DNA from 3 places in the Cupriavidus sp. YAF13 genome. Region 2 is predicted to be linked to each of the others. Evidence: predicted binding sites of a transcription regulator. Region 2 holds the regulator's gene; each other region holds the start of a gene.
The links. Region 2 encodes FliA, which starts transcription of late flagellar genes. Its sites were predicted from a motif close to CTAAAGTTTNNNNNNNNNNNGCCGNTA; they were not measured.
Positions count from the first base shown of each region.

Region 1: AB4061_RS32430 (FliC/FljB family flagellin) is a predicted target of FliA. The motif match lies at 2,004-2,030, and genes of this name have one in related genera.
Region 3: motA (flagellar motor stator protein MotA) is a predicted target of FliA. The motif match lies at 1,467-1,493, and genes of this name have one in related genera.

Region 1 is NZ_JBFRDD010000055.1:22,191-25,462, reverse strand. Features, by position in the region: gene fliD (flagellar filament capping protein FliD) at 1-6, opposite strand, end outside; gene AB4061_RS32435 (flagellar protein FlaG) at 54-431, opposite strand; gene AB4061_RS32430 (FliC/FljB family flagellin) at 572-1,900, opposite strand; gene AB4061_RS32425 (RNA chaperone Hfq) at 2,117-2,440, opposite strand.
Region 2 is NZ_JBFRDD010000018.1:116,634-119,905, forward strand. Features, by position in the region: gene AB4061_RS16790 (flagella synthesis protein FlgN) at 1-153, shown strand, start outside; gene AB4061_RS16795 (flagellar protein FlhE) at 525-956, opposite strand; gene AB4061_RS16800 (RNA polymerase sigma factor FliA) at 953-1,669, opposite strand; gene AB4061_RS16805 (MinD/ParA family ATP-binding protein) at 1,710-2,528, opposite strand; gene flhF (flagellar biosynthesis protein FlhF) at 2,532-3,272, opposite strand, start outside.
Region 3 is NZ_JBFRDD010000036.1:79,657-82,928, reverse strand. Features, by position in the region: gene motB (flagellar motor protein MotB) at 1-404, opposite strand, end outside; gene motA (flagellar motor stator protein MotA) at 423-1,286, opposite strand; gene flhC (flagellar transcriptional regulator FlhC) at 1,526-2,131, opposite strand; gene flhD (flagellar transcriptional regulator FlhD) at 2,128-2,445, opposite strand; gene AB4061_RS26570 (DUF4088 family protein) at 2,858-3,272, opposite strand, start outside.

The sequences.
Region 1 (3,272 bases), on a different contig from region 2:
ACTCATGATTGCTACCTGTGATGACTTTGTTCGGGGGGGGGAGGGCTGGCCGCTCAAGCGGTCTGGTGAATCAGCAGGCCTTGCAGCTTGTCAATGGCCCGGGTGATGCGCAGGACTTCTTTCGAGGGGAACTGGCGGATGGTTTCGCCTGTAGTCTTGTCCACCACCACCGTCACGAAGCGGTGGGTGTCGTGGTCGATGTTGAACCGCACCTCGACCGGGGTCGCCCGCAAGGCTTCGTTCAGACTGGCGAGCGCGCTGGCCAGCTCCCTGGAGCTGGCCGCTTCCGCTTTCGCGGCTGCGGCCCCCTCAGCCGAGGCTGAGCCCGCTTGCTGGCCGGCGGCCGGCTCGCCTGCCGTATCCACGGACGAGGCCGGGGTGGCGGCAGGCGTGGCGGTCATCGGCGATAGCAGTTCGGGCGATCTGATCATGGTCTGTCTCGCGGCGGTTGGGTCGGAGCATAAAAGCCCCGGTGGAAACGCTTTCAGAGCGGAGACCGCTCTGGAAGCATTCCCGGCAGTACCGGGCCCGCAGGCCCGGCACTACTAGGAGGGTGACGACTGTTGCGGGATTAACGCAGCAGCGACAGCACGCCTTGGGTCGACTGGTTGGCCTGGGCCAGCACAGCCGTACCTGCTTGTTGCAGGATCTGGGCGCGCGACATGTTCGACACTTCCGTCGCGTAGTCGGCGTCTTGAATGCGCGAGCGCGATGCCGACAGGTTCGTGACAGCCYAACCCAGGTTGGAAATTGCCGAGTTGAAGCGGTTCTGCACTGCGCCCAGCGAGCTGCGCAGCTTGTCGACCGTTGCCAGTGCGGCGTCGATCGTGGTCAGCGGGTTGGTGCTGCCCACGCCGGTGAAGGCGGTGGTAGCAGTGGTGCTGCCGCTGGTGCTCAGTTCGATCTGGGCGCCGTTTGTTACGGCCGTGGTCGTAGAGCCACCGTTGACCAGGGCTGCCGGGCCTGCCGTGGTATCCAGAGCGTAGTTGTTGCCACCTTGGCTGACGTACGCCACTGCCGCACCGTTCGAATCCGCGCCGACCTTGACCAGCTGGCCAGCCACGGTATTGCCAGTATTGCCGTTGGCCGCATCGCCGACCTTCACGTCGGCCTTGTTCAGCGTAACTTTGCCATTGCTGTTGTCGACCGAAGCAGCGTAGTAGTCGCTGCCGAACTTGACCACGTAGCTGTTGGTGGAGTTGCCTGCGGAGTCCAGCACGTTGCTCAGCGTCAGGTCGCTGGCCTTGACGGTCGAGCCGGTAGCGGTGGTCAGCGAGGTTGCTGCGGCGGACAGGTCGACTGCAACCGGGGTGGTACCGGTAGCGGCGYCAACCGTGGTGATGGCGGCGCTGGTCGGCAGTGCGTTCTTGGCAACCGTGAAGCCGGTCATGCCCAGGGTCTTCGAGCTGATTTCCTTCAGGTCGATCGAGATGGTCTGGCCGTCTTGCGCGCCAACTTGCACCTTCAGCGACGATGCGGTCGACGACAGGACCTTCACGCCGTTGAAGTCGGTCTGTTGCGACGTACGGTCGATTTCAGCCATACGCTGGGTGATTTCGTCCTGGATCGACTTCAGATCGCTTGCCGAGTTGCTGCCCGTTGCGGCTTGCACGGCCAGGGTACGGATAGCTTGCAGGTTGTTGTTGACTTCGGTCAGCGCGCCTTCAGTCGTTTGCGACAGCGAGATACCGTCGTTGGCGTTACGTTGAGCTTGGGTCAGGCCGTTGATGTTCGAGGTGAAGCGGTTGGCAATTGCCTGGCCAGCAGCGTCATCCTTGGCGCTGTTAATACGCAGGCCCGAGGACAGACGCTGGATCGCGCTGTTCAGCGACGATTGCGACGAGCTCAGGTTGTTCTGCGTCATCAGGGACAACGTGTTGGTATTGATGACCATCGACATGGTACGACTCCTATTCTTTTACAAGTGAGTTGTGCAATCCGGCTGTTGCCGCAACGTTGGCTGCCAGGCAATGCTGGGCGAGAAGTGCCACCGTTGTTTGGGTTATCGGTTGGGGCCGGAAAAGATTTAGAGTGATCTTTGCGATGGTTTGAAAACGAATGGCGGATTTGGTGTGAAACAAGCCCCGCCGGGCCTGCGGCGTGACCTCGGCAACGCCTAGCGGCGCTTGCGGGTACGCGGTGTATATAAGCTGACAAATTCCGGCGAGGTCTCCGCCCCGGGCACGCTGGCCATGGCCTCGGGGGCGTGAGCCGGCGTGATCACGGCGATGGAGTGCTTGTAGACGATCTGCGCAAGCGGGTCCTGCGCCGACTCCGCCAGCAGCACCATATAGTTGTCCGCCGCCATGATCACGCCGTGCAGCCGAATGCCGTTCGATAGGTGCACGACGACAGGATTGCGACTTGCGCTGTGGGTGGAGAGCTGCAGGTGCTGCAGTTTCCGGCTCGGGCGATCGATCCTGGTTACCTTCTTGTTCACAACTTCTCCGGAAGAGCCCGCTCGGGTTCTGGCGGCTGGCAACGGTCCAATAACTGGGCCTGGGCAAATGGGGTGTGACAGCGTGGCTGGGTGCCGGCTGTGGCACGGCCTGGGCTGGGCGGGGGATGAAACATCCGCTCTCGGTGCTGGCGCGGGACGGCGAGGCGGCATGGGCCGGGACCGGCCCTGGTTTGTGTCCAGGCGGTGGATCCGATGCTGCCCCGCAAGCTGTGGCGGGCGACGCCGCCAGAAGAGAAGGGGAATACTTCAGCGGCGAGGGTAACAAAATTTCTTACAAATCTTGACGGTTGGGGGGCGCGTCTCGCGTAGAGGTTTTCCTCTAATAAAACTATTGCATCACGCTGCAGATCTATGCGTTGATTTGCGCTTGCGTGGCAAGTCCCAACGCCACCCGCGCCCGCATTCCCTGTCTGGCATGGGTTTGCGGGCAACAAGGTGGCCCTGGCCTGCTGCTGCGATGTATTCCATGCCGCGTATTCGCCACTTGCGTGGCACTTTCGGCACTTTTGCTATCAGAGTTATCCCTGATAGAAATTGGATTTACACCTCATGTAAGCAGGTTTATATTCGCTTCAGGGCCTTTCGGCTCTAAAGCAGTCCTGGAAAGCCTACGAGCACCCCGCGCGTGGGCTTCTTTTTTTGTGTGCCCACTTTGTTTGTTGTGCGCCCTCGGCGACAAGCGCCGGAGGCGGCACTTCGAAGTGCATGGGTGACATTAGACGACAGGTTGCAGCCGGCCAATCGTTCGAATTGCCGGGCTTTTCCCCCTTATATTCCCTTTCAATCCCGCTTTTTTCCGCTTCTTTGTGGA
Region 2 (3,272 bases):
AATGCGCTGAATGCCGCGGTTGTGGATGCGCACCTCGAGTTCACCGAGGAAGCGATTCTGGCGTTGCGGCAACGGGGTGACAACACAACGCTGTATGGGCGCGACGGGCGCGCGCAGAACGGGCCGCAAGGGGTCAGTCTGGCGACTGGTTGAGTTGGATAGCGGTTGAGTTGGGTAGTTTGTGGCATCTCGTTCTTGCGAGTGCCCGCCCTCTCCCCCGGCCCCTCTCCCACAAGTGGGAGAGGGAAGCAAACCAGCAGGGGGGGATAGGCCAACGCCTCGGTTTAGCCGTGTGACCCGCCCCCAAGGCGGGGAACACCCAGGGGCGACGCGAAGCGAGCCGTGATGGTTTGAATCTCCCGCTATGCGGCGCCTCGCCGCATCCGGGTCGCCTTCTTTGCCTACTTTCTTGGCGAGACAAGAAAGTAGGTCGCCGCCCCGCAGGGGTGGTGAAACTGCAGTTGAAGTTGCAGTTAAGCAGTTGCGGTTGCAGTTGCGGTTAAGCGGTTGCGGTTAAGCCCCCCTCACCGAAACCCAACCGTCACCTCGTTAGCCTGCCCAATCAAGACCGGCGTCAACGCCCCCTTCCCCGGCACCTGAAAGGCAAACACAAAGCCCTTGGCAGCGTCATCCCCGCTAAACGCCTCGGTCAGCCCCTCAGCCCCCGAAAGCAATACACACCGCTGCGCATTGCATAGGTAAGCCTGTAGTGCATTCGGCGGCGTACGCGAGAAGCTATAGCGCCACCGCACTGTCGTGATTGCGCCCTGCGCCTGCGGCAAATAGCCGGTCGGTGAAATCGGGACGGAAACGGTACGCAGGCCTTTGCTGTACAGCGCAGGCCCGTTCACCGAAGCCGACCAGCTATGCAGCGCCTGCCCGCCAGGCGCTGCCAGTGCCGGGCAGCACGCCACGGCGAGCGTCAACGCGGCGAAGCGCTTGGGCCAGTAGCTCACAGCAACCCGCGCAACTGCGAACGCAGCCGTGTGATCGCCTGGCTACGGATCTGGCACACACGCGACTCGGTGACTTCCAGCACCGCGCCGATTTCCCGCAGGTTCAGCTCCTGGTCATAGCACAGCGACAGCACCAGCTTCTCCCGCTCGGGCAGGCGCTCGATGGCGCGGATCAGCGCTTCGCGCATGCCGCTCTCCATCAACACCGTGAGCGGGTTGCCGTCATCGCTCACGCTCAGGTGCCGGTCGAGGAAGTCCTCTTCGCCAGAGCGCTCGAAGTCTTCATAGTGCAGCAGCTGGCAGCCATAGACCTCGTTGAGCAGCGTCTGGTATTCGTCCAGCGGCAGCTCCAGTTCCTGGGCCACTTCGGAATCGAGCGGCGCACGGCCCAGCGTTTGCTCCAGGCCGCGCACGGTGCGCTCGATCCGCCGCGTGAACTGGCGCAGGCTGCGCGACTGCCAGTCGTTGGCGCGCACCTCGTCGAGCATGGCGCCGCGAATGCGCTGGCTGGCGTAGGTCTCGAAACGCGCACCGTGGGTGTCTTCATAGCGCTTGGCGGCGTCGAGCAGACCGATCATGCCGGCCTGGATCAAGTCATCGAGCTGCACGCTGGCAGGCAGCTTGGCCGCCAGTTGCAAGGCGATGCGACGCACCAGCGACGCATGCGCCGTCACGGTATCAGTCTGTTCGAGCTTTCCCTGAATCGTATACATGGTGGAATTCTCGTGAGTCCTAGCTTGCAGGTCCCGGCGCTTAGGCCAGGGCCGTGGCCGTCGGCGCCATTGGTGCCGACAGGGTTGAACGGGGATCGGTGGACATTGGCCAGCTGGCAATGCCTGTGGCAATTCGGCGTAATGCGGCGGTGGCGGGCGCGGCCGGGAAGGCCTCGACCACGCAACGGCCCAATGCGGTACTGCGCTCGACCAGCGGATCGTGCGGCAGGCTGCCCGCGGGGCTGGCCTCGACGCCAAGGTACTGGCTGGCGGTACGGGCCAGGTTGCCCAGCACCGCACTGGCGGCGGCGTCCCCGGCGGCGGCATTGATCACCAGGTGGAAACGCCGGCAGGCGTACAGGTGATTGAGCTGCTTGATGCACGCGTATGCGGCCTTGATCGAGGCCGGCTCCGCGCGCAGCACCACGATGAGGTTATGCGCCGCGCCAGCCATTTGCGACAAGCCGCCATCCGCATCGCTGCGGGCATCGCTGAGCACGGTGCGAAACGACTTGAGCAACTGCAGGTCGCCATTGGCCTGGGGGCTGCCCGGCAGCACAGCAACGGTGCCGGCGGGACGCTTGCCGAGCGCTGCGTCGAGCGTCACCGCGCCTCCCAGCACCGCGGCCAGGGTGCCTTCCGGCATGGCGCCGGCAAGCCGGGTGGCGCGGGCGCCGAAGCGGTCCTCATCGACGAGCAGTACGCGTTCGCCTTGCAGGGCAAGGGCGTTGGCCAGCCCCAGTGCCACCGTGGTGGCCCCGGCACCGGCATCGCTTGCGACCACGGCAACGCGGCGCGTGGCGCGTGGCGCCAACATGCGCCGCAGGCTTTCCGCCTGGTCGGTTGCGAGTGAATTCACGGCTTATTCTCCCTGCGCCAGCGTCTCGAACACGCGGCTTGCGCTCATGCGCGCCTCGAGCACGCCCCCGGCGCCGCCCAGTTGCAACGTCTCCGGCGGCGCTTCCTGAACGGCGGGCTGCGTGGCGCGGCCGCTGCGGGCGGGATAGTTTTCCAGCACGTCGAGCAAGGCCAGCAAACGGCCGATGCCTTCGACCAGCACAGCTGCGCCGCAAGCCTGGCGAGCCGGCGCGCGGCCGGTCAGCCGCGCCAGGAATGCGGCGACCGAATCATCGCAGGCTTGCTCGAGGCGCAGCGCGGCCACACCCATCTGCAGCGCGAGCAAGCGGGCGCAGGCCTGCGCTTCGGCCTGTGCGGGTTCATGGCCGCCGTCGCCTTGGCCAAGGTGGTCCAGCGCATGGCGCAGGGTGCGCAGTTGCGCTTCGCCGGCTTCGGCCCAGCGGGCCCAGCGTGCCAGTTGCGCGCCCTCGGCCGACAGCGCCGGGTCGCACAGCAGGTAGTGCACGGCGAGCGTCTGGCCGTTCTCGCGGTCGACCACGCGCGACACCAGCAAGCCGGCATCGGTGCCGCCCTCGGCGGCGGCGCGGGCGCCGCGTGCCTGGCCTTCGAGCACGCGCACCGGGCTTTGGGCGATCCACTGCACCGCATCGCGGCCGCGATAGTCCATGTCTTGCACAGCGTGGAAGGTCAGCGTCTCGGCCAGCGCATCGAGCTTGACGGCGGCACCGCCGCTGGCCACGCGGGT
Region 3 (3,272 bases), on a different contig from region 2:
AGCACCGGGTTGTTCTCGATGATCTGCTCAAGGCGCTTCTTGAGCGAGCGCAGGCGCTCGGCTTCCTGGCGCTCCTTGGCCTTTTCGGTGGCGTCTTCGGGCGTCTTCCTGACTTCCGCGTCCTGGCGGGTCACGTCCGTGCCGCCGCCCGGGATCACGCTGGAAGACATGCTGCTCTTGTTGCCGCCCGCAATGGCCACTTTCAGCGGCGTGCGGAAATACTCTGCCAATTGCACCAGGTCCTTGGGCTGGGCAGCCTTCAGCAGCCAAAGCACAAGGAACAGCGCCATCATTGCCGTCATGAAGTCGGCGTAGGCGATCTTCCACGATCCGCCATGATGCCCGGCGCTGCTCTTCTTGATGCGTTTGACGACAATGGGGTGCGCACCGTGCTCACTGCTCATCGCTGTCGCTCCTCTTCGTCAGGTGATGCTCTTGACTTCGCGGACGTGGTCGTCCAGTTCGAGGAAGGATGGCCGCTCAGTCGAGTACAGCACCTTGCGGCCGAACTCCACCGCCACCAGCGGTGCATACCCATTGAGCGATGCCAGCAGCGTGACCTTGATGCACTCGTACATCTTCACGGTTTCGTCCACCTGGTGCTCGACCCGCGCCGCCAGCGGCGAGACAAAGCCGTAGGCGAGCAAGATGCCGAGGAAGGTGCCGACCATGGCGTGGGCAATCAGCGCGCCCAGTTCGGCCGGCGGCAGGTCTGCCGAGGCCAGCGCGTGCACCACGCCCATCACCGCGGCGACAATGCCGAAGGCGGGCAATCCGTCACCGATCCGGGTCAGCGCATGCGCCGGCACCTCGGCCTCGTGGCGGAAGGTCTCGATCTCGTGATCCATCAAGGTCTCGATCTCGAAGGCGTTCATATTGCCGTTGACCATCATGCGCAGGTAGTCCGTCAGGAACTCCATCATTCCCGGGTCGGCAAGGATGCGCGGATACTGGCTGAACACGCTGCTGGCCGCCGGATCCGCGATTTCCTTCTCGAGGAACAGGATGCCTTCGCGGCGGGCCTTGGACAGCAGGACATAGAGCAGCGCCATGACTTCCATGTACAGCGCCTTGCTGTACTTGCTGCTGCGAAACAGTGTCGGCAGCACGCGCATGGTGGCCTTGATAGCCTTGCCATTGTTGGAGCTGATGAACGCGCCGATCGCGGCGCCCCCAATGATGACAAGCTCTGCCGGTTGATAAAGCGCGCCCATATGGCCGCCGGTCATGGCGTATCCACCAAGCACCGCCACTATCACGACAACAAAGCCAATTACAACTAGCACGATTGATTCCCCGTCAGAAAAACACGCGTCAGGCACGCACAAGAGTCACCCCTCCAGCCAGGCGGATATACCGCCTGCCTTGGCAGGGCTCACCTGTCACGCAGGCTGCCATCGGATCTGAGACCTTGGGACTATCGGGCCTTGAAGCCTTGGGTCCTGAAGTCTGTCCGTCTTAAGACTTAACGACTGAAGACGGCAAGACTTGAAGACTTAGTGCCCTATCGACCCAAGGATTTCAGTCAGGCGACAGCTTGCGCTGGTGCGATGTCCTTCGAGAGCTTCTTGGCTTTGCCAGCACGCGAGGGCGGACGGCACAGGCTGCATACGAAATTCGCATGCGGCTCGTACGCGTGCGTCACGAAACGCCCGCCGCAGCAGGTGCAGCTGGAAAGCTGCAGCATGTTGCTCTCGAAAAACCGTACTAACGTCCAAGCACGGGTGAAACTTAAGACAATTTCGCTTTCGAGCAGCGATACGTGCTCCAGATAGAGCCGATAGGCTGCCACCACGCCGCGGATGCCAACCGTCTCGCCCTGCTGGACCATGAACTGATAGGCCGAGAAGAACAGCGAGGAATGGATGTTTGGCAACCAGGTGGTGAACCAGTCGGTCGAGAAGGGCAGCATGCCCTTGGGCGGCGAGGCGCCGCGCAGCTCCTTGTAGAGGCGGATCAGGCGATCGCGCGAGAGCGTGGTCTCGGCTTCGAGGACTTGCAGGCGCGCACCCAGGCCGATCAGCTCAATGGCGAGCTGGGTCTGGTTGGCATCCTGCAGGACGCTCTTGCGATTGGGGACGGGAGTGGCCGTGGTACTCCGGGCTGACGGGGCCTGCAGGAGCGCGGTCAATTGAGCGACTCCACGGGCTGCCGTGCGAGCAGGATCGCAGCATGGATCTGCTGCATATCATGGCTCTTGGCCGTATGGGTGAGCGTCGACAGCAAGGCATGGTCGTCGAACCGAAAACGGCATAGGACCATGTTTGATGCTGCCAGTTTGACAAGCTGGGCCGGTGTCAACTTGGCGAGAATGTCGGCAATTTCCTTGCTGACGCCAAGCCTGAACATGGCTTCCAGATGATTTTCGCGCACCAGGCGTTGCGCGAGCAGCAGATAGGCGAGATTGACCTCCCTGATCTCCTGGAGAACTTCACTGCTTTCCAATTTTTCCCCGCTACCAAAAGCCCTTCGACCGCTTGTCCGGCGCTTACCCGCAGCCGAAGGCTGAAGGCGACCAGATCGTTTGAGTGCGTGTTCGACGGGTACTGCGTACAACTACGGAACTGCGCTTGGTCAGACCTATCTGAAACGTTACAAATGTTACAGAGTGTAAGTGCGACTGACAGTGTTATATCGGCAATTTGAGCAGACTGCCAATCCCCTCTTACGTTGGGGTACAGCAATGTCGCATGAAACATACATGGGATTCGAAGTTTGTAACAGACATCTCCTTGTCATGTGATTTGCATCAAAACTGTTACGCGTATGTAACAGAAGAAAAGCTCTAAAATGGCGCGCCAGGTCATCCCTTCAGAGGGTGTACTAGTCGCATTCCTCTATTGACGGGCCGGACTCACTACACTAGGACCCTGCGCAGCCATGCAGCCACCCGTGCAAACAGGTCGTCGGGCTCTTCGTGGAACAGATGCGGGCAGGTTTGCTCCACCTGTTCCATCACACGCGCAGCTTCTTCGGCACTCACAGTGCCGTAGTCCATCGAAAGCCCCAGCAACGCACGCAGCTCTCCCAGCCGCGAGCGTGCCGTGCCGGGGGTGCGTTCAGTCTGCACCATGTACATGAGGTCGTAGACCCGGCGGCGCAGGCTTTCCGCGACGCGCCATGCCGGTGTCTGCATCTGCTCCTCAAGCGTGCGGATATCCACCGCCGAGGTAGCCAGCTGGGATGCCAGGGGATCGGTAAAGGCCAGGTCGGCCCCGGCGTCCTCCAGTATCTGCCGGGACCAGTCACGGGCGTGCGCAAGGCGTTCCTGG